Regions from separate parts of the Streptomyces sp. NPDC054841 genome, predicted to be linked through region 1. Evidence: riboswitches for the same ligand, from Rfam matches in the RefSeq annotation. Region 1 holds a riboswitch; each other region holds the start of a gene.

Region 1 (5,319 bases):
AGGTGGGGTCCAGGGCCGAGCAGGGCTCGTCCATCAGCAGCACCTTGGGGCGTACGGCCAGGGAGCGCGCGATGCACAGACGCTGCTGCTGGCCGCCGGAGAGCGCGCCGCCGGGCTGACGGAGACGGGAGAATCCGGCGACGCCGAGCGCCTGGTTGGCGCGGTAGGTGAGGAAGACGCCGACCAGCAGCATGATGGCCAGCACGACGGCACCGCTGCCGCGGGCACCTCCCCGGAACAGCCGGTCCCCGAGCTCTCCCCCGCCGCGCAGGGCGCGGGGCGTGTCCGCCGCGTCCGCGGGGTCCGGTGCGGGCTCGGACGGGCCGGTGAGCCCCGGCATGACGACCGTCATCGGGCACCCGCCCCGGCCCTGATGGCGGCGCGCGCAAGGGCGTTGGACGCGAAGCCGTGGCCGTCGTCGTCCTGCTCCGCACATGTGGACGCCGGTTCCGCGGCGCCGCGCAACGGCACTCCGCGCAGCCGGGGCCTGCTGGGCATCCCCTCGGCCAGCCGGGCCACGGGAACGGCCGCCAGGAACTGGCTGAGGTTGTACTGGCACTCGCGCTGGCGCAGATAGGGCCTGCCCGCGACCGCGACGGCCCGCCCGTCGAGCTCGAGGCGCCATGTCCAGCTGCCCGCCGTGTCCGGCATGGAGAGCAGCACACGGGCCTCGGCGACCTTCTCACGCAGTTCGATCATCGCGGCAGCGCATTCCTCCGGGCCGGCGAACGCTTCGGCGCTGCGTCCCAGTTCGCGGTTGTTCGCCCCGATCAGCCGCCACCCGACCGGCTTCTCCTCCTCAGGTCTCTGCGGCGATACGCGCATCACGTACAAGAACCGTGGCCGAACCGTCGAAACCACCCCCTCTCGTCGTCCGTCCATGTGCTCTGCACGTGTGGCGGAAAAGCCCTCCCCGAGCGCACCTGACGCTCGCGGGTTGTGTAGGGCCTGTATGCAAGGCGAGGTGAAGGCCGAACGGAGGGAAAATGAATGGGAAGCTCCGGGGAACTCAAGGTAATCGTGATCACGGTTCCGGTGACGCTGCGCGGCCTCCGCCCCGGCCCCGCACCACCGGCGGCCCCTGGAAACCCGTGACCTGCGGAAGCGGAATCACCTGGCCCGCCTGCGGCAGACTGCCGGGATGGATGTGATCATCAGACCGCTGGAGCCGCAGGAGCACGACGTCCTCGGCGAACTCACCGCACAGGCGTATCTCGGGGACGGCCTGCTGGACTTAGGGGAGCAGGATCCTTATCTCGCCGTGCTGCGGGATGTGTCCGGACGCGCCGCGCAGTCCGAGGTGCTGGTCGCCGTCGACGGCTCGGGGCGCCCGCTCGGCGGCGTGGCGTTCACGGCGGGCGGGAGGCCGTACGCCGATGTCGCGGGGGACGGCGAGGCCGAGTTCCGGATGCTGGCCGTCGCCGCCGAGGCCCGGGGGCGTGGTGTGGGCGAGGCTCTCGTCAAAGCGTGCATCGAGCGGGCCCGGGCCCTCGAGGGGTGCCGCCGGCTGGTGCTGTCGACCCAGCAGCGGATGCGTGGCGCCCACCGCATCTATGAGCGTCTGGGCTTCGTACGAACCCCGGAGCGGGACTGGAAACCGGCGGCCGGCCGCAATCCCCTGCTGACGTACGCACTTGAGCTCTGAGGGGTGAGCCACGCCACCGCGACACAACATGTGGGGGGCGCAGCATCGACCCGCCCCTACATGTATGCTCGACTCCGTTGCCGCAGCAGGGGAATCCGGTGGAAATCCGGAACTGTCCCGCAACGGTGAGTTGGTCTGCATTCGCTCCTTTGCATACCCACGAGTCCGAGGACCTGTCGGCAACGCACCCGGTCCGTCCGGCCCGGGTGCCGACACGTCCGGGCCTCGCGGAACAGGCCGGTGGACGCGGCGCACCGGCTCTCAGACGCGTGCGCCCGTGCCCCTGCGCCCCGCCGGCCCCCAGCCGAGCGAGGGAGAGCACCCCGTGACCATCGCGCCGCCCGATCCTGCTTCAACGAAGCTCACCGACGGGCCAGGTACCGCGCTGCTGCGGACCCTTACCGACCTCACCGCCGATCTCCCCGACACCGACCCGGGCCGCGTCGCCGCCGCCGCGCTCCGGGGCCGTCACGCGGGCTCGGACGAGGCCGAACTGCGCGAGCTGGCCACCGAAGCGGCCGCCGGCCTGATCTCGGAGGACCCGGCCTACTCACGGCTCGCGGCCCGGCTGCTCACCCTCACCATCGCGGAGGAGGCGGCCTCACAGGGGGCGGCCGCCTTCTCCGGCTCGGTCGCCGTCGGCCACCGCGAGGGCCTGATCGCGGACCGCACAGCCGCGTTCGTACAGACCCACGCCGGGCGCCTCGACACGCTCATCGACCCCGCCGGCGACGACCGCTTCGGCTACTTCGGCCTGCGCACCCTCTACAGCCGCTATCTCCTCCGGCACCCGATCACCCGCAAGGTCATCGAGACGCCGCAGCAGTTCATGCTGCGCGTAGCCGCCGGCCTGGCGGAGGACGACTCGGTCCGGGCCCTCGACGAAGTCGCCTCGCTGTACGGGATGATGAGCCGGCTGGACTACCTGCCGTCCTCCCCCACCCTCTTCAACTCCGGCACGCGCCACCCCCAGATGTCGTCCTGCTATCTGCTGGACTCCCCGCTGGACGAGCTGGACTCCATCTACGACCGCTACCACCAGGTCGCGAGGCTGTCGAAGCACGCGGGCGGCATCGGCCTCTCCTACTCCCGCATCCGCTCCCGCGGTTCGCTGATCCGCGGCACCAACGGCCACTCCAACGGCATCGTGCCGTTCCTGCGGACGCTGGACTCCTCGGTCGCCGCCGTGAACCAGGGCGGCCGCCGCAAGGGCGCGGCCTGCGTCTACCTGGAGACCTGGCACGCGGACATCGAGGAGTTCCTGGAGCTGCGCGACAACACGGGCGAGGAGGCGCGCCGTACGCACAACCTCAACCTGGCGCACTGGATCCCCGACGAGTTCATGCGCCGGGTGAACGCGGACGCCGAGTGGTCGCTGTTCTCACCGGCCGACGTGCCCGAACTGGTCGACCTCTGGGGCGACGACTTCGACGCCGCCTACCGCAAGGCGGAGGCCGCCGGGCTCGCGCGCAAGACGATCCCGGCCCGTGACCTCTACGGCCGCATGATGCGCACCCTCGCCCAGACCGGCAACGGCTGGATGACGTTCAAGGACGCCTCGAACCGGACCGCGAACCAGACCGCCGAGCCCGGCACGGTCGTCCACTCCTCCAACCTGTGCACCGAGATCATCGAGGTCACGAACGACGGCGAGACGGCGGTCTGCAACCTCGGTTCGGTCAACCTCGGCGCCTTCGTCGAAGAGGGAGCCGACGGCGCGGAGATCGCCTGGGAGCGGCTGGACGAGACCGTCCGTACGGCCGTGACCTTCCTCGACCGGGTCGTCGACATCAACTTCTACCCGACCGAGCAGGCCGGCCGCTCCAACGCCAAGTGGCGCCCGGTGGGCCTGGGCGCGATGGGTCTCCAGGACGTCTTCTTCAAGCTGCGGATGCCGTTCGACTCGGCCGAGGCCCGGGCCCTTTCGACGCGGATCGCCGAGCGGATCATGCTGGCGGCGTACGAGGCGTCCTGCGACCTCGCCGAGCGCAGCGGCCCGCTGCCCGCCTGGGAGCAGACCCGCGCGGCGCGCGGCGTTCTGCACCCCGATCACTACGGCGCTGCCGTGGAGCTCAACTGGCCCGAGCGCTGGGCGGCGCTGCGCGCCCGGATCGCCGCGACCGGGATGCGCAACTCGCTCCTCCTCGCCATCGCGCCGACCGCGACCATCGCCTCGATCGCGGGCGTGTACGAGTGCATCGAGCCGCAGGTCTCCAACCTCTTCAAGCGCGAGACGCTGTCCGGCGAGTTCCTGCAGGTCAACTCCTACCTGGTGGACGACCTGAAGAAGCTGGGCGTGTGGGACGCGCAGACCCGTGAGGCGCTGCGCGACTCCAGCGGCTCGGTGCAGGGCCTGAACTGGATCCCGGCGGATGTGCGCGAGCTGTACCGCACGGCGTGGGAGATCCCGCAGCGCGGCCTCATCGACATGGCCGCCGCCCGCACGCCGTTCCTGGACCAGTCGCAGTCGCTGAACCTCTTCATGGAGACGCCGACCATCGGCAAGCTCTCCTCGATGTACGCGTACGCCTGGAAGCAGGGCCTGAAGACGACGTACTACCTGCGCTCCCGCCCGGCGACCCGGATCGCCCGCGCCGCGTCCGGCACCGCGGCCGCCGCCGCACCCATCCCCGTACAGCAGGCGGCCCCCGACGCCGACGCGATCGCCTGCTCCCTTGAGAACCCCGAGTCCTGCGAGGCCTGCCAGTAATGACCACCGCGAACGACAGCAAGGCCGAGAAGAATCTTCTCGACCCGGGCTTCGAACTGACTCTCCGCCCCATGCGTTACCCGGACTTCTACGAGCGCTACCGGGACGCGATCAAGAACACGTGGACCGTGGAGGAGGTCGACCTCCACTCCGACGTCGCCGACCTCGCCAAGCTCTCCCCCGGTGAGCAGCATCTGATCGGCCGTCTGGTCGCCTTCTTCGCGACCGGCGACTCGATCGTCGCGAACAACCTGGTGCTGACGCTCTACAAGCACATCAACTCCCCCGAGGCGCGCCTGTACCTGTCGCGGCAGCTCTTCGAGGAGGCCGTGCACGTCCAGTTCTATCTGACGCTGCTGGACACCTACCTCCCGAATCCGGAGGACCGCGCCGCCGCCTTCGACGCGGTCGAGAACATCCCCTCGATCCGCGAGAAGGCCCAGTTCTGCTTCAAGTGGATGGCCGCCCTCGATGGGGAAGGGGGGGTGGAGAAGATCGAGCGGCTGGAGACGAAGGCCGACCGCCGCCGCTTCCTGCTGAACCTGATCTGCTTCGCGGCCTGCATCGAGGGGCTGTTCTTCTACGGCGCCTTCGCGTACGTGTACTGGTTCCGCTCCCGGGGCCTGCTGCACGGCCTGGCGACCGGGACGAACTGGGTCTTCCGCGACGAGACGATGCACATGAACTTCGCCTTCGAGGTCGTGGACACGGTCCGCAAGGAGGAGCCGGAGCTCTTCGACGACGAACTCCAGCAGCAGGTCACCGACATGCTGCGGGAGGCCGTCGAGGCGGAGCTGCAGTTCGGCCGCGATCTGTGCGGTGACGGCCTGCCGGGCATGAACACCGAGTCGATGCGCGAGTACCTGGAGTGCGTGGCCGACCAGCGGCTCACCCGGCTGGGCTTCGCCCCGGTCTACGGTTCGCAGAATCCGTTCTCCTTCATGGAGCTCCAGGGCGTCCAGGA
Region 2 (6,262 bases), on a different contig from region 1:
GTAGCGGCCCTCCCCGGTGCTCGACCGGTCCGCATCCGGACAATTCTGACGGGCCATCAGTTCTTGAACAAAGCCACGGAGGAGGGCTGATGGGCCCATCAGTCATCGACGTCGAGACTGTCGTCGTGCAGCTTCCGCCAGAGCCGGGTCACCAACCTGGCGGCGCGCAGGTACGAGCGAGCGAGCCGCTGCCGCTCCTCCGGAAAGCTGCGGCTCAGCATCCTTCGCGAAAAGGTCTCGTCCGTGGCCTCCAGATAGGGCAGGAGCGCGTGGTGCCACGGGGTCGGAAGGCCTTTCGCTCCGCAACCGGCCGATGAGGCTCGCGACCGGTCCCATCGGCCCTCGGTGAACCATCACCAGGTACCGCTCGGTCACGAAGGCATGCATATGGGCGACCTGGCCCGCTTCGACCACGGGCACGACGAAGCCCGCAGTGTCCCCGAGGAACTCGGCCCGTACGGATTCGCCTTCCCTGCCCAGCCACGTCAAGCCCTCGGCTTCCAGACCGAGTTGCCGGGAGACCGGCTGTTCGTCGGGCGACGCCTTCTCGGGCAGCTCGATGTCCACGAGCAGGAAGCGCGATGCCGCGAGACGCTCACGGGCCTCCGGCAGGTTTGTACGAGCGACGAGCCCTTCCGGCATCGACACCACGGATACGATCATCGTCCCTCACCGTGCGCACGGGCGGCAGCTTCTCCCAGCCTGCGCACACCCTGACGTTCACGCATGCGGAGAGACTCATTCGCACCGTTCGGGTGATCACCCGAACGGAAAGGTCAGGGGATGCGCAGGCTGCTGGTGAAGCGCTTGTAGAGCACGTTCAGGCCCTTCTCGTTCGCAGTGGGGGCACTGGTCGCAAGCACGACAAGCTGGCCGTCAGCGGCAATGACACGGATGAGGATCACGCTCGGGACGCCGTCACTGTTGAACGTGATACGGCCCTCGCGGGCGGGGTGGCCGTCGACTGTTGTGGCGCGGTTGCTGGTCACGGTCCCGCTGACCGGGGCAGCAGCGCCTGGGATGACCGTGCCCAGCGCATCCTTGACGTCAGTTCCCGAAGTGTCCGCGACCTCGAAGGCAAAGCGCTTGTTCCCGTCCTCGACCTTGTAAATGCGCATCTGGATCGACTTGGAGTCGAGGGTGAAGGAACCTTCCTGGGTTTCGGCCTTGCCGGGCATCTTGACCGAGATGCCGGTGGGTTTGTCGGTGGTCTCGACCCACTCGGCGGTGATGCTGCGAGGCGGGCCGGTGACCGAGATCCAGTCGTCGTCGGCGGCGGTGGCGGAGGCGCGGAGGCCGCCCGTGCGGGCGAAGTCGTGGGGCGTGCCGGCGGCGGTGGCCCCGCCCGTCCCTGCAGCGACCAGAACGGCGGTCAGGCTCACGGTGGTGGCCCTGCGAGCAAAGCGGCCTGTGGTGTTCACGGGTCCTCCCAGCGCTCTTCCTCGCTGTCGACGCACATGAGGTCCTCTTCCAGTGGATCGCAGCGAGCACTGCCTGTCATGTCGGCGCAAGAACCCTCAACCAGAACGATCTTCGGCGTGGCGACACCCGAGACGCAGGCCGGCCGGGGATGCCGGCAAACTCTCCCCGACCATTCTGACGGTCCATCAGTTCTCGTTATAGTGAGCAATGCCCCTGCCGCCTCCGGAGATTCGAGGACGCATGCCACAGGTGATCCAGCACGGCGGAGGCGTGTGGTCCCTCCAGGTCCCCATCCCGGACAACCCGCTCGGCCACACCCTGGTCCATGTCCTCGACACCGGCCGCGGCCCCGTCCTCATCGACACCGGCTGGGACGATCCGGCCTCCTGGACGGCCCTCACCGAGGGCCTGTCCGCCATCGGCACCTCGGTGGCCGCCGTCCACGGCGTCGTCATCACCCACCACCACCCCGACCACCACGGACTGTCCGGTCAGGTGCGCGAGGCGTCCGGCGCCTGGATCGCGATGCACGCGGCCGACACCGCCGTCGTACGCCGCACCCGCGAGGCACGGCCCGGCGCCTGGCTCGACTACCTCGCCCACAAGCTCGCCGCCGTCGGCGCCCCCGAGGAGCATCTGGCCCCGCTGCGCGCGGCGCGCGCCGAAGGCCGGATGCGCACCCTGCCCGGGCTCCGGGCCGCCCTGCCCGACCGGGAGATCGTCCCCGGGGAGCCGGTCGACCTGGCCGGCCGTCGGCTGCGCGCGATATGGACGCCCGGCCACACCCCCGGGCACGTCTGTCTGCACCTGGAGGAGGAGCACCCGGCGAACCTCCCCGGCGTTGGACGGCTCTTCTCCGGCGACCATCTGCTGCCGGGGATCACCCCGCACATCGGCCTCTACGAAGACCCCGACGACTCCACCGTCACCGACCCGCTCGGCGACTACCTCGACTCCCTGGAGCGTGTGGGCCGCCTCGGCGTCGCCGAGGTCCTCCCGGCGCACCAGCACGCCTTCACCGACGCCCCCGCCCGAGTCCGTGAGCTGCTGGCCCACCACGAGGAGCGGCTGGGCGGACTGCTGGAGCTCCTCGCCGCGCCGCTCACTCCGTGGCAGCTGGCCGAGCGCATGGAGTGGAACCGCCCCTGGGAGCAGATCCCCTACGGCTCACGGAACATCGCGGTCTCGGAGGCGGAGGCCCATCTGCGCCGCCTGGTGAAGCTGGGGCGGGCGGAGGCGGTGGCGGGCAGTGATCCGGTGGCGTACGTGGCGGCTCACTGACGCCCGTCCCCGTCGGCCGGGGCGCCGGCATTCCGGCGGGCGCGTCCGCGCGGGCCCGGCAGTGCCGACCGTCCCCGGGGGCCCGGCATACGGACCGGTAGAGTGTGCGAGTCGTCATCACACCGTACGGGGGGAAGCCGGTGCAAATCCGGCACTGACCCGCAACCGTGAGCCGCCGTCGCAGGCGGTGAGTCGGAATGCCTCGTACCGGAGTGACCGGTTCGCGCCATCGGGACCGCCCGGTGGCCGGCACCGTCGAGGTATACGGCGCCGGAGCCTGGTGCCTCAGCGTGCCTGTGCCCGGCTCCCGACAGGAGAGGCACAGTCCGCCATGACCGTTCGCCGCAGCGCAGCAGCGCTCGCCGCCGCTTCCGCCGTGCTCTGCGTGGCCGGTGCCCCGGCCGCGACGGCCGCGCCCACCCCTTCTCCCTCGCCCACGATCCCGGCCGGGCTGTACGGCACCAAGGACCCGACGTACGACGGTGTCTGGCGGCAGTCGCTGGCGCTGCTCGCGCAGGACGTCATGCGGACCGTGCCCGCCGCGAAGTCCGTCGACTGGCTGACCGGGCAGCAGTGCGCGAACGGCGGCTTCGCCTCGTACCGCGCGGACGCCGGCAAGCCGTGCGACGCGAAGACGATGCTGGACACCAACGCCACGGCGGCCGCCGTGCAGTCCCTGCGCGCCCTCGGCGGGCACCAGGACGCCGTCAACAAGGGCCTGGAGTGGCTGAAGTCCGTGCAGAACGCGGACGGCGGCTGGAGCTACAACCCGGGCATGCCGTCCGACGCCAACTCCACGTCGATCGTGATCGGCGCCTTCGCCGCGGCGCAGGCCAAGCCGGGCGACGTGAAGTCGAAGGACGGAAAGACCCCGTACGACGCACTCGTCTCCTTCGCGATCCCGTGTGCCGACGCGACGGGCGGCGGGGCGTTCGCGTACCAGCCGGACAAGGCGGGCAAGCTGCTCGCGAACGGCGACGCCACGGCGGCGGCCGTGCTCGGCGGACTGGGCCGCGGCATGATCGCCGGCGGCCCGAAGCCGGACGGGGAACCGAAGTGCGCCAGCCCGGCCAGGGCGACTCCGGAGCAGGCCGCGCGCAACGGCGCCGCGTACCTCACGAAGGCCCTGGCGAAGACCGGGCACCTGGACTCGCCGCCGATGCCCGGCGCGACCGACCCGGCTCCGCTGCCGGACTTCGGCAACACCGCGGACGCGGTGCTCGCCCTGTCCGCCGCCGGGCACAGTGACAAGGCGGCCGGTGCGGTGGCCTGGCTGGAGAAGAACTCCGCCGGCTGGGCGAAGGACGCCGGACCTGCCGCGTACGCGCAGCTCATCCTCGCCGCGCACGCGTCCGGCGCCGACCCGCGCGACTTCGGCGGTGCCGACCTGGTCGAGCAGCTGAACGCGACCGGCCCCGCGCCCACGGCCACGGACGCGGCCACGCCGCAGCCGAGCGAGGGCGACTCGGACGACGAGACGGACAAGGGCGGCGACAGCGCCGGTATCTGGTGGATCGTCGGCGCGGGTGTCGCGGCCGGCGCGGGCATCGGCTTCCTGATCAGCGGTCGCCGGAAGAACCAGCAGCAGTGATGCCGAGGGCGACCGACCGCACTCGCCCCCGCGCCCGCGCCCGCGGTGCGCGGTGGTACGGGACGCGGTGGTACGGGACGCGCACAGGGGTGGGCACGGTCGTGCCTGCACGACTGACGGCGCTCGTCCTCGCCCTCGGCGTCGCGCTCACCGTGCTGGGCGGCGCGGGGTCCGCGCAGGCGGCGGGCTACCGGTACTGGTCGTTCTGGCAGTCCGACGGCGGGGCCTGGGCGTACGCCACCCAGGGCCCGGCCACGGCCCGGCCGGCCGATGGCACGGTGGACGGCTTCCGCTTCTCCGTCAGTGCGGACTCGCAGGACTCTGCCAGGCCCCGGACCGCACCCGGCTTCGCCGCGCTGTGCGCGGGTACCCCCGCGAAGGCCGGCACCAAGCGCGTCGGCGTGGTCGTCGACTTCGGCACCCCCGCCGACGCGCCGGGGGGCGAGACGCCGCCGGCCCCCCGCACCGGCTGTGCGCAGGTCCGTCCCGACGCCACCAGTGCGGAGGCCCTCGCCGCGGTGGCCGAGCCCCTGCGCTACAACTCGGATGCGCTGCTGTGCGCGATCTCCGGCTGCCCGAGGACGGGCTGCGGCGAACAGGTGTCGGGCGACGCCCCGTCGACGACAGCGTCCCCGCAGTCCTCGTCGCAGTCCTCCCCGGAGTCCGCCTCCGCGCCTGCCGAGACGGCCGAGGCGACCGGCAGCGGCCCGTCGCTCGGCCTCCTCGCGGGTGTCGCCGCGGTCCTCGCGCTGGGCGCGGCGGCGTTCTGGCAGTCCCGCCGCCGTCGCGGATGACCCCGCCGAGCCCCGGCCGCCGTGCCGGTACCGACCGCACACATCAAGCCCGTCCGGCGCTTGAGGACGGACGCACCGGCCGCGCCCACGAGAACGGCACGTTTCCCGCCCGCCCGGCGGCGCCTGAGGAGGGCGCGTTTTCAGCCCGTCCGGCGACGCCTGCGGACGGCCACACCGGCCGCGCCCACGAGAACGGCACGTTTCCAACCCGTCCGGCGACGCCTGCGGACGGCCACACCGGCCGCGCCCACGAGAACGGCACGTTCCCAGCCCGTCCGGCGACGCCTGCGGACGGCCACACCGGCCGCCCCGGCCGGGACCGGTACGCCACGCGCCGCGACGCTGCACACCGCGAGCGCCCGGGGCGGCGCCCGCCCCGTGGCGGAGTCCTGCGCGCCCCCGAGGCGAGCCGCAGCAACGCGCTGCCCCCGGGGGCGTGGTGGGTGTGGGCTCTGGGTCTGGCCACCGCCGCGTCCCGGACCACCAACCCCCTTCTCCTGGGCCTGCTGGTCGGCGTCGCCGGGTACGTCGTGGCGGCGCGCCGCACCGACGCGCCGTGGGCCCGCTCGTACGGCGCCTTCGTCAAGCTGGGGCTCTTCGTCATCGCGGCCCGGCTGGTCTTCTCCGCCGTCCTCGGCTCGCCGATTCCGGGTACGCATCTGCTGGTGACGCTGCCGGAAGTACCGCTGCCCGACTGGTCTCAGGGGATCAGGATCGGCGGCCGGGTGACGGCCGAGCAGCTGGTGTTCGCGCTGTACGACGGCGCGAAGCTGGCCACGCTGCTGATCTGTGTCGGTGCGGCGAACGCCCTCGCCAACCCGGCGCGGCTGCTGAAGTCGCTGCCGGGTGCGCTGTACGAGGCGGGCGTCGCCGTCGTCGTCGCGATGACGTTCGCGCCGAACATGGTCGCGGACGTGGTGCGGCTGCGCACCGCCCGCCGGCTGCGCGGCCGCCCGACCGGCGGGGTGAAGGCGGTGCTGCAGATCGGGCTGCCGGTACTCGAGGGCGCGCTGGAGCGGTCGGTCGCGGTGGCCGCGTCGATGGACGCGCGGGGGTACGGGCGTACGGCACAGGTGCCGCCCGCGGTCCGGCACACCACGTCGGCCCTCACGCTCGGCGGTCTGCTCGGGGTCTGCGCCGGCTCGTACGGACTGCTCGCGGCCGAGGGGGCGGG
Region 3 (6,262 bases), on a different contig from region 1:
CCCTGTGGTGGGACCGCGAGCGCGGGGCGGAACAGATCCCGGAGCTCGTCGAACGCCGGGCCGCGCTGACCCACGACCGGTTCCGCGCCGGCACCGTCAAGATCATGCTGGACGGAGTCGCCGAGAACGGCACCGCCGCCCTGCTCGACCCCTATCTCGACCGCTGCGGCTGCGCCACCGCCAATCGCGGCACCAGCTTCGTCGACCCGGCACAACTGGGCGCATACATCACCGAGTTGGACGCGCTCGGCTTCCAGGCCCACTTCCACGCCCTCGGCGACAGGGCCGTACGCGACGCCCTGGACGCCGTCGAGGCCGCCCGTGCCGCCAACGGCCCGACCGACACCCGCCCGCACCTGGCTCATCTGCAGGTCGTCCACCCCGACGACGTCCCCCGCTTCCGGCAGCTCGGCGCCACGGCCAACATGCAGCCGCTGTGGGCCGCGCACGAACCGCAGATGGACGAGCTCACCATCCCCTTCCTCGGACCCGAACGGGCGGCATGGCAGTACCCGTTCGGCGCACTGCTGCGCGCGGGTGCGACCCTCGCCGCGGGCAGCGACTGGCCGGTCAGCAGCCCGGACCCGATCGAGGGCATCCACGTCGCGGTCAACCGCGTCCTGCCGGGGGAGCGGAGCCCGGTGTTCCTGCCCGACGAACGGATCGACCTGACCACCGCGCTCACGGCGTACACCGCGGGCTCGGCGTACGTGAACCACCTCGACGACACCGGCAGCGTCCGGACCGGAGCCCTCGCCGACCTGATCGTCCTGGACCGGGACCCGTGCGCGGGGCCGCCCGAGGCCATCGCGGAGGCCAAGGTCGCGCTGACCTACGTCGGGGGAGAGCGCGTGTACGCCACCCCCGACGCCTAGACTGGACGAGTAAGTCCTATCTCCGCCGAGCGGCAGGGGGTGGAACGCATGGAGGTGACGAAGTCCCCGTCCGAGCACGTTCCATCCCCTGCACCGAGGAGACGCATGAACGCCGGCCCGTCGGGGCGCACCCGCCGCACGAAGAAGACCGCCGCCCGGCGCCCCGCCGGGCAGTACGTGTTCTTCGAGGCCGGCCCCGCGGGCCGGCGGCTGTTCGTGGAGGAGCGGACCGGGCTGCCGATCACCGCGGAGGTCGCCGCGCTCCTGGCGCGGCTCGACGAGCGCGACCCGGAGCGGGCCCCCGCACGGTTGCCGGCGGGCAGGCCGCGATGACGGACACCGTCGCGGGCTTCGTGACCCTCCCCGCCGACAGTCCGAGGACCCTGGCGGCCCGGGTCCTCGTCGAGGTCCGGGACGTCTCCTTTGCCGATGGTCCTTCCACGGTGGTCGGCGCACAGGTCCAGACGGACGTCGAGCTGACTCCGGGGGGCCGCGTGCCCTTCACCGTCAGGGTGCCGGACCTCGACCCCGGCGCCTCCTACGGACTGCGGGTCCACATCGACCTCTCCGGCACCGGAGCCCTGTCCCAGGGGGACCTGATCAGCACTCAGGCCACCCCCGTCCCGCCGGAGTCGGCCGATGGGCTGATCGCTCCCGTCACCGTCGTATGACCGTGCCGCTGCCGCCCGGACACGGTCCGTATCCGTCCCCACGAGTTGTCCCGGCCGCGTTGACCGGAACTGCGCAGAAAGCGTTTCATTGCAGGTGAACGGCCGATTTCACGCTTCCGAAGGAGGCGGCCCGCCATGACCACCCACCCCAGCATCGAGCAGCACCCCGACCTGGCCGAGATGCGCGCACGTTTCGAACGGGCGACCTCGACGCCTCGCGCGCAGGCGATAGAGACACTGGCCCTCCTCACGGGCCTGTACCTGGCGGCCTCTCCGTGGATCGCCGGGTTCAACGGCCTCACCACGCTGGCCGTGTGCAACCTGATCACCGGTGTCGCCTATGCCCTGTGCATGGGCGGGTTCGGCTCGGCCTACGAGCGGACCCACTCCCAGGCCTGGTGCGCCATAGCCATCGGAGCCTGGACGATCATCTCCCCCTGGGTCGTCGCCGGTAACGTCGCGACGACCCGCAGCATCGTCAGCAACGTCATCGTCGGCGTCGTGGCGCTGCTGCTCGGTCTGGCCATGGCGGCCGTGGCCGAGCGCCGCGTCGGCGGCCTCCGCCGCTCTCGGGCCTCCGCGCGCGGCGGCCCGGACATCGGCCCCATACGCTGAGCGCGTCCCGCCTCAGGGAAGGCCCCGCCCCCGGAAAGCTCCCGCACGTGCCGACCGGGTCGGGGCCTTCCCGTACGACGGCCGGTTCTCCCGCTCAGCCGTCCCCGAACTCGCCGTACGGCGGCCGCAGTCGGCAGCCGCGTACGGGGCTGTCCCACCAGCCGGACAGTGGCCGACGGTTCCCGTGGGCGACCACGGTGCGTGAGCTATGTTGAACCCAAGTGGGACGCGAAGGAGGCACACCGTGCCATCAGGGCAGCATGCGCGCGCGCAGGCGTCTGCTATCACGCCGGGAAGGCAGTCTCCCGATGCGGAGCCGACGCCTGTGGAGAGGGTCCGCGCTCTGTTCGGCGGGCACCGGCTGTCTCCCGCGCAGCGGCGGATCGCGCAGTACATCATCGACCACCTCACCGAGGCCGCCTTCTTGTCGATCACGGATCTCGCGGACCGGGTGGGGGTGAGTCAGCCGTCGGTGACGCGCTTCGCCTCGTCGGTGGGGTTCAGCGGGTTCCCGGCGCTGCGGGAGGCGCTGCAGCCCATCGCGCTGAGCGCGGTCGCCGGCTCGGTGGACACGGGGGAGGACCGCCGCAACGAACTGCAGGCGGCCGTCGACGCCGAGATCGGCAATCTGGAGGGCCTGCGCCGTGTGTTCGCCGACACGGGCAAGGTGCTCGACATCGGCCGGGAGCTCGCCCGGTCGGTCCCGCTGACGATTCTCGGCCTGCGGATCTCCTCTTCGCTCGCGGAGTACTTCGCGTACGGGGCGAGGCGGATCCATCCGGACGTGCGTCTGGTCTCGCGCGGGGGGAGCGTGGCCTACGACGCGCTGCTGCAGTCCCGGGAGGCGGGCGGCACATGGGTGCTGGCGTTCGCGATGCCGCGGCACGCCAAGGAGACACTGGCGGCGATGCGGGCCGCAAGCAGTGCGGGCCTGCGCACCGCACTGATCACGGACCTGACGATGGGGCCGCTGGTCGACGAGGCCGACGTGGCGTTCACGGCCGCCACCGGATCGCGTCTGGTCTTCGACTCGTACGCGGCGCCGGGGGTGCTGTCGGCGGCCATCCTCCAGGCCATGGCCGATGCCGATCCCGAGCGTACGCAGATGCGTCTTGAGCAGTACGAGCAGGCCGCTGAGCAGCACGATTTCTTCCTGGAGTACTGACGCGGGCGGGGCCGGGCGACGGTCTTGCAGGGGGGACTTTCACACCCAGAGGTGCATGAATTTTTTCATGCCCTTGCGTACTTGGCAGTAAATATATTTACTTCAGGTGGCACTGCGGACGACACTCCTCCTCGTCGGCCCCACGGTGTTCTGTTAGGGCAGCCTCTCCCCTTGGCTGCCCCCCGGCGGCCCCGGTCAACCCCTGGGCCGGGGCCGCCGGCAAGACGGCCGGTCTGCTGCATGCAGGCCGCCCGCACCCGCACATTCCTTCCGGAATGTGAACAGTGGTGTCCGCGAACCCACGTACCCCCTACGCTGACCGTGCAGCTGGTACGCCCTGTCAGTTGGACAGGAGTGTCGTAAGAGGGAACCCGGTGGGAATCCGGGACTGCCCCGCAGCGGTGAGCGGGAACGACCGCCGTCATACGCACTGGGCCCGGCCGGGTCTGGGAAGCGACGGCCAGTAGGTGTCCGCCGGGAAACCGGCGACGTGCCCGCGAGTCCGAAGACCTGCCCGTTGCCCGCACGCGACGTACGCGTGCGGAGATCCCGGTGACCTCGAGGGCGGGTCGGCGCACACACCAGGCGGACACGGGCAACATCCGGCCGCCCGGTCGCCGTTCCTTCGCGCCCTCGATCCGTTCCCGGGGTCGTATCGGAGACACGCTCGCGAAGGAGAGTTCCGTGACCAGCAAGTCCGCAGCCACGGGAGCACGGGCCACCGTGTACGGCTACCCCCGGCAGGGCCGGAACCGGGAACTGAAGAAGGCGATCGAGGGCTACTGGAAGGGCCGCGTCACCGCGGACGCCCTCCGGGACACCGCCGCCGGCCTGCGCCGCACCCACTGGCGGCAGCTCGCGGAGGCCGGTGTCCATGAGGTGCCGACCGGTGACTTCTCGTACTACGACCACGTCCTGGACACCAGCGTGATGGTCGGCGCGATCCCCGCCCGCCACCGTGCCGCCGTCGAGGCAGACGCCCTGGACGGCTATTTCGCGATGGCACGCGGCACCCAGGACGTGGCGCCGCTGGAGATGACCAAGTGGTTCGACACCAACTACCACTACCTGGTCCCCGAGCTCGGACCCGGCACCGTCTTCTCCGCCGATCCGGCCAGGCAGGTCGCCGAACTCGAGGAGGCGCTCGCACTCGGCCACCGCGCGCGCCCCGTGCTCGTCGGCCCGGTCACGTATCTGCTGCTGGCCAAGCCCGCTCCTGGTGTCGACGACGGCTTCGAGCCGCTGACGCTGCTGGACCGGCTGCTGCCGGTGTACGCCGAGGTACTCGCCGAACTGCGGGCCGCCGGGGCCGAGTGGGTGCAGCTGGACGAGCCCGCCCTCGTACAGGACCGCACGCCCGCCGAGCTGAACGCCGCCGCCCGCGCCTACCGCGGCCTCGGCGGCCTCAGCGACCGGCCCAGGCTGCTGGTCGCCTCCTACTTCGACCGGCTCGGCGAAGCGCTGCCGGTCCTGGCCAAGGCTCCCGTCGACGGTCTCGCCCTCGATTTCACCGGCCCGGCCGCCGCGAACCTCGACGAACTCGCCGCGGCCGGCGGGCTGCCCGGCAAGCGCCTGGTCGCCGGCGTCGTCGACGGCCGCAACGTATGGATCAACGACCTCTCGGCGTCGCTCGCCACCCTCGGCACCCTGCTCGGTCTCGCCGACCGGGTCGATGTGTCCGCCTCCTGCTCGCTTCTGCATGTCCCGCTGGACAGCACCGTCGAGCACGACATCGATCCACAGATCGCCCGCTGGCTCGCCTTCGCCCGCCAGAAGACCGCCGAGATCGTCACCCTGGCCCGCGGCCTCGCGCAGGGCACGGACACGATCGCGGCGGAGCTGGCCGCGAACCGGGCCGATCTGGCCTCCCGTGCGGGTTCGGCGATCACCCGTGACCCGGCGGTGCGCGCCCGGGCGGCAGCTGTCACCGACGCGGACGGCCGCCGCGCGCAGCCGTACCCGGAGCGGGCCGCCGCCCAGCGCGCCCACCTCGCGCTGCCGTTGCTGCCGACGACCACCATCGGATCGTTCCCGCAGACCGGCGAACTGCGCACCGCCCGTGCCGATCTGCGCGCCGGGCGTATCGACACCGCCGGCTACGAGGAGCGCATCGAGGCCGAGATCCGCGAGGTCATCTCCTTCCAGGAGGAGGCCGGAATCGACGTCCTGGTGCACGGTGAGCCCGAACGCAACGACATGGTGCAGTACTTCGCCGAGCGGCTCACGGGATATCTCGCCACCCGGCACGGCTGGGTCCAGTCGTACGGCACCCGCTGCGTCCGCCCGCCGATCCTCGCCGGCGACATCTCCCGCCCCGGACCGATGACCCTGCGCTGGACCCGCTTCGCGCAGTCGCTCACCGACCGACCGGTCAAGGGCATGCTCACCGGCCCGGTCACCATGCTCGCCTGGTCCTTCGTCCGCGACGACCAGCCGCTCGGGGACACCGCACGCCAGGTCGCTCTCGCCCTGCGGGACGAGGTCGACGACCTCGAGGCGGCGGGAACCTCCGTCATCCAGGTCGACGAACCCGCCCTGCGCGAAACGCTGCCGCTGCGCGCCGCGGACCGGGCTCGCTACCTCACCTGGGCGACGGAGGCGTTCCGCCTCACCACCAGCGGGGTGCGCCCGGACACCCAGATCCACACCCATATGTGCTACGCCGAGTTCGGCGACATCCTCCAGGCCATCGACGACCTCGACGCCGATGTCATCAGCCTGGAGGCCGCCCGCTCCCATATGCAGGTCGCCGGCGAACTCGCCACTGCCGGCTACCCGCGCGAGGTCGGCCCCGGTGTGTACGACATCCACTCGCCGCGCGTCCCGGGCACCGCCGAGGCGGGGGCCCTGCTCCGCAAGGGACTCGAGGCCATTGCGGCGGAGCGGCTGTGGGTCAATCCCGACTGCGGCCTGAAGACCCGTGGCTGGCCGGAGAC

The links. Region 1 has a riboswitch for cobalamin ahead of ACWGI8_RS37925 (ribonucleoside-diphosphate reductase subunit alpha). Riboswitches for the same ligand answer to the same signal wherever they lie in the genome.
Region 2: another riboswitch for cobalamin. It lies ahead of ACWGI8_RS29110 (prenyltransferase/squalene oxidase repeat-containing protein); the one in region 1 lies ahead of ACWGI8_RS37925 (ribonucleoside-diphosphate reductase subunit alpha).
Region 3: another riboswitch for cobalamin. It lies ahead of metE (5-methyltetrahydropteroyltriglutamate--homocysteine S-methyltransferase); the one in region 1 lies ahead of ACWGI8_RS37925 (ribonucleoside-diphosphate reductase subunit alpha).

What each region holds. Positions count from the first base shown of each region.
Region 1 is NZ_JBSGZO010000507.1:334-5,652, forward strand. Features, by position in the region: partial or broken gene ACWGI8_RS37910 (phosphate ABC transporter ATP-binding protein) at 1-127, opposite strand, end outside; gene ACWGI8_RS37915 (hypothetical protein) at 349-828, opposite strand; gene ACWGI8_RS37920 (GNAT family N-acetyltransferase) at 1,142-1,645, shown strand; cobalamin riboswitch at 1,698-1,840, shown strand; gene ACWGI8_RS37925 (ribonucleoside-diphosphate reductase subunit alpha) at 1,971-4,355, shown strand; gene ACWGI8_RS37930 (ribonucleotide-diphosphate reductase subunit beta) at 4,355-5,319, shown strand, end outside.
Region 2 is NZ_JBSGZO010000276.1:4,116-10,377, reverse strand. Features, by position in the region: gene ACWGI8_RS29125 (hypothetical protein) at 99-221, opposite strand; gene ACWGI8_RS29120 (hypothetical protein) at 777-1,421, opposite strand; gene ACWGI8_RS29115 (MBL fold metallo-hydrolase) at 1,663-2,703, shown strand; cobalamin riboswitch at 2,795-2,942, shown strand; gene ACWGI8_RS29110 (prenyltransferase/squalene oxidase repeat-containing protein) at 3,035-4,294, shown strand; gene ACWGI8_RS29105 (SCO2322 family protein) at 4,396-5,088, shown strand; gene ACWGI8_RS29100 (energy-coupling factor transporter transmembrane component T) at 5,478-6,262, shown strand, end outside.
Region 3 is NZ_JBSGZO010000436.1:265-6,526, reverse strand. Features, by position in the region: partial or broken gene ACWGI8_RS35800 (amidohydrolase) at 1-875, shown strand, start outside; gene ACWGI8_RS35795 (hypothetical protein) at 981-1,208, shown strand; gene ACWGI8_RS35790 (YbaY family lipoprotein) at 1,205-1,546, shown strand; gene ACWGI8_RS35785 (SPW repeat protein) at 1,682-2,161, shown strand; gene ACWGI8_RS35780 (MurR/RpiR family transcriptional regulator) at 2,406-3,326, shown strand; cobalamin riboswitch at 3,638-3,858, shown strand; gene metE (5-methyltetrahydropteroyltriglutamate--homocysteine S-methyltransferase) at 4,011-6,262, shown strand, end outside.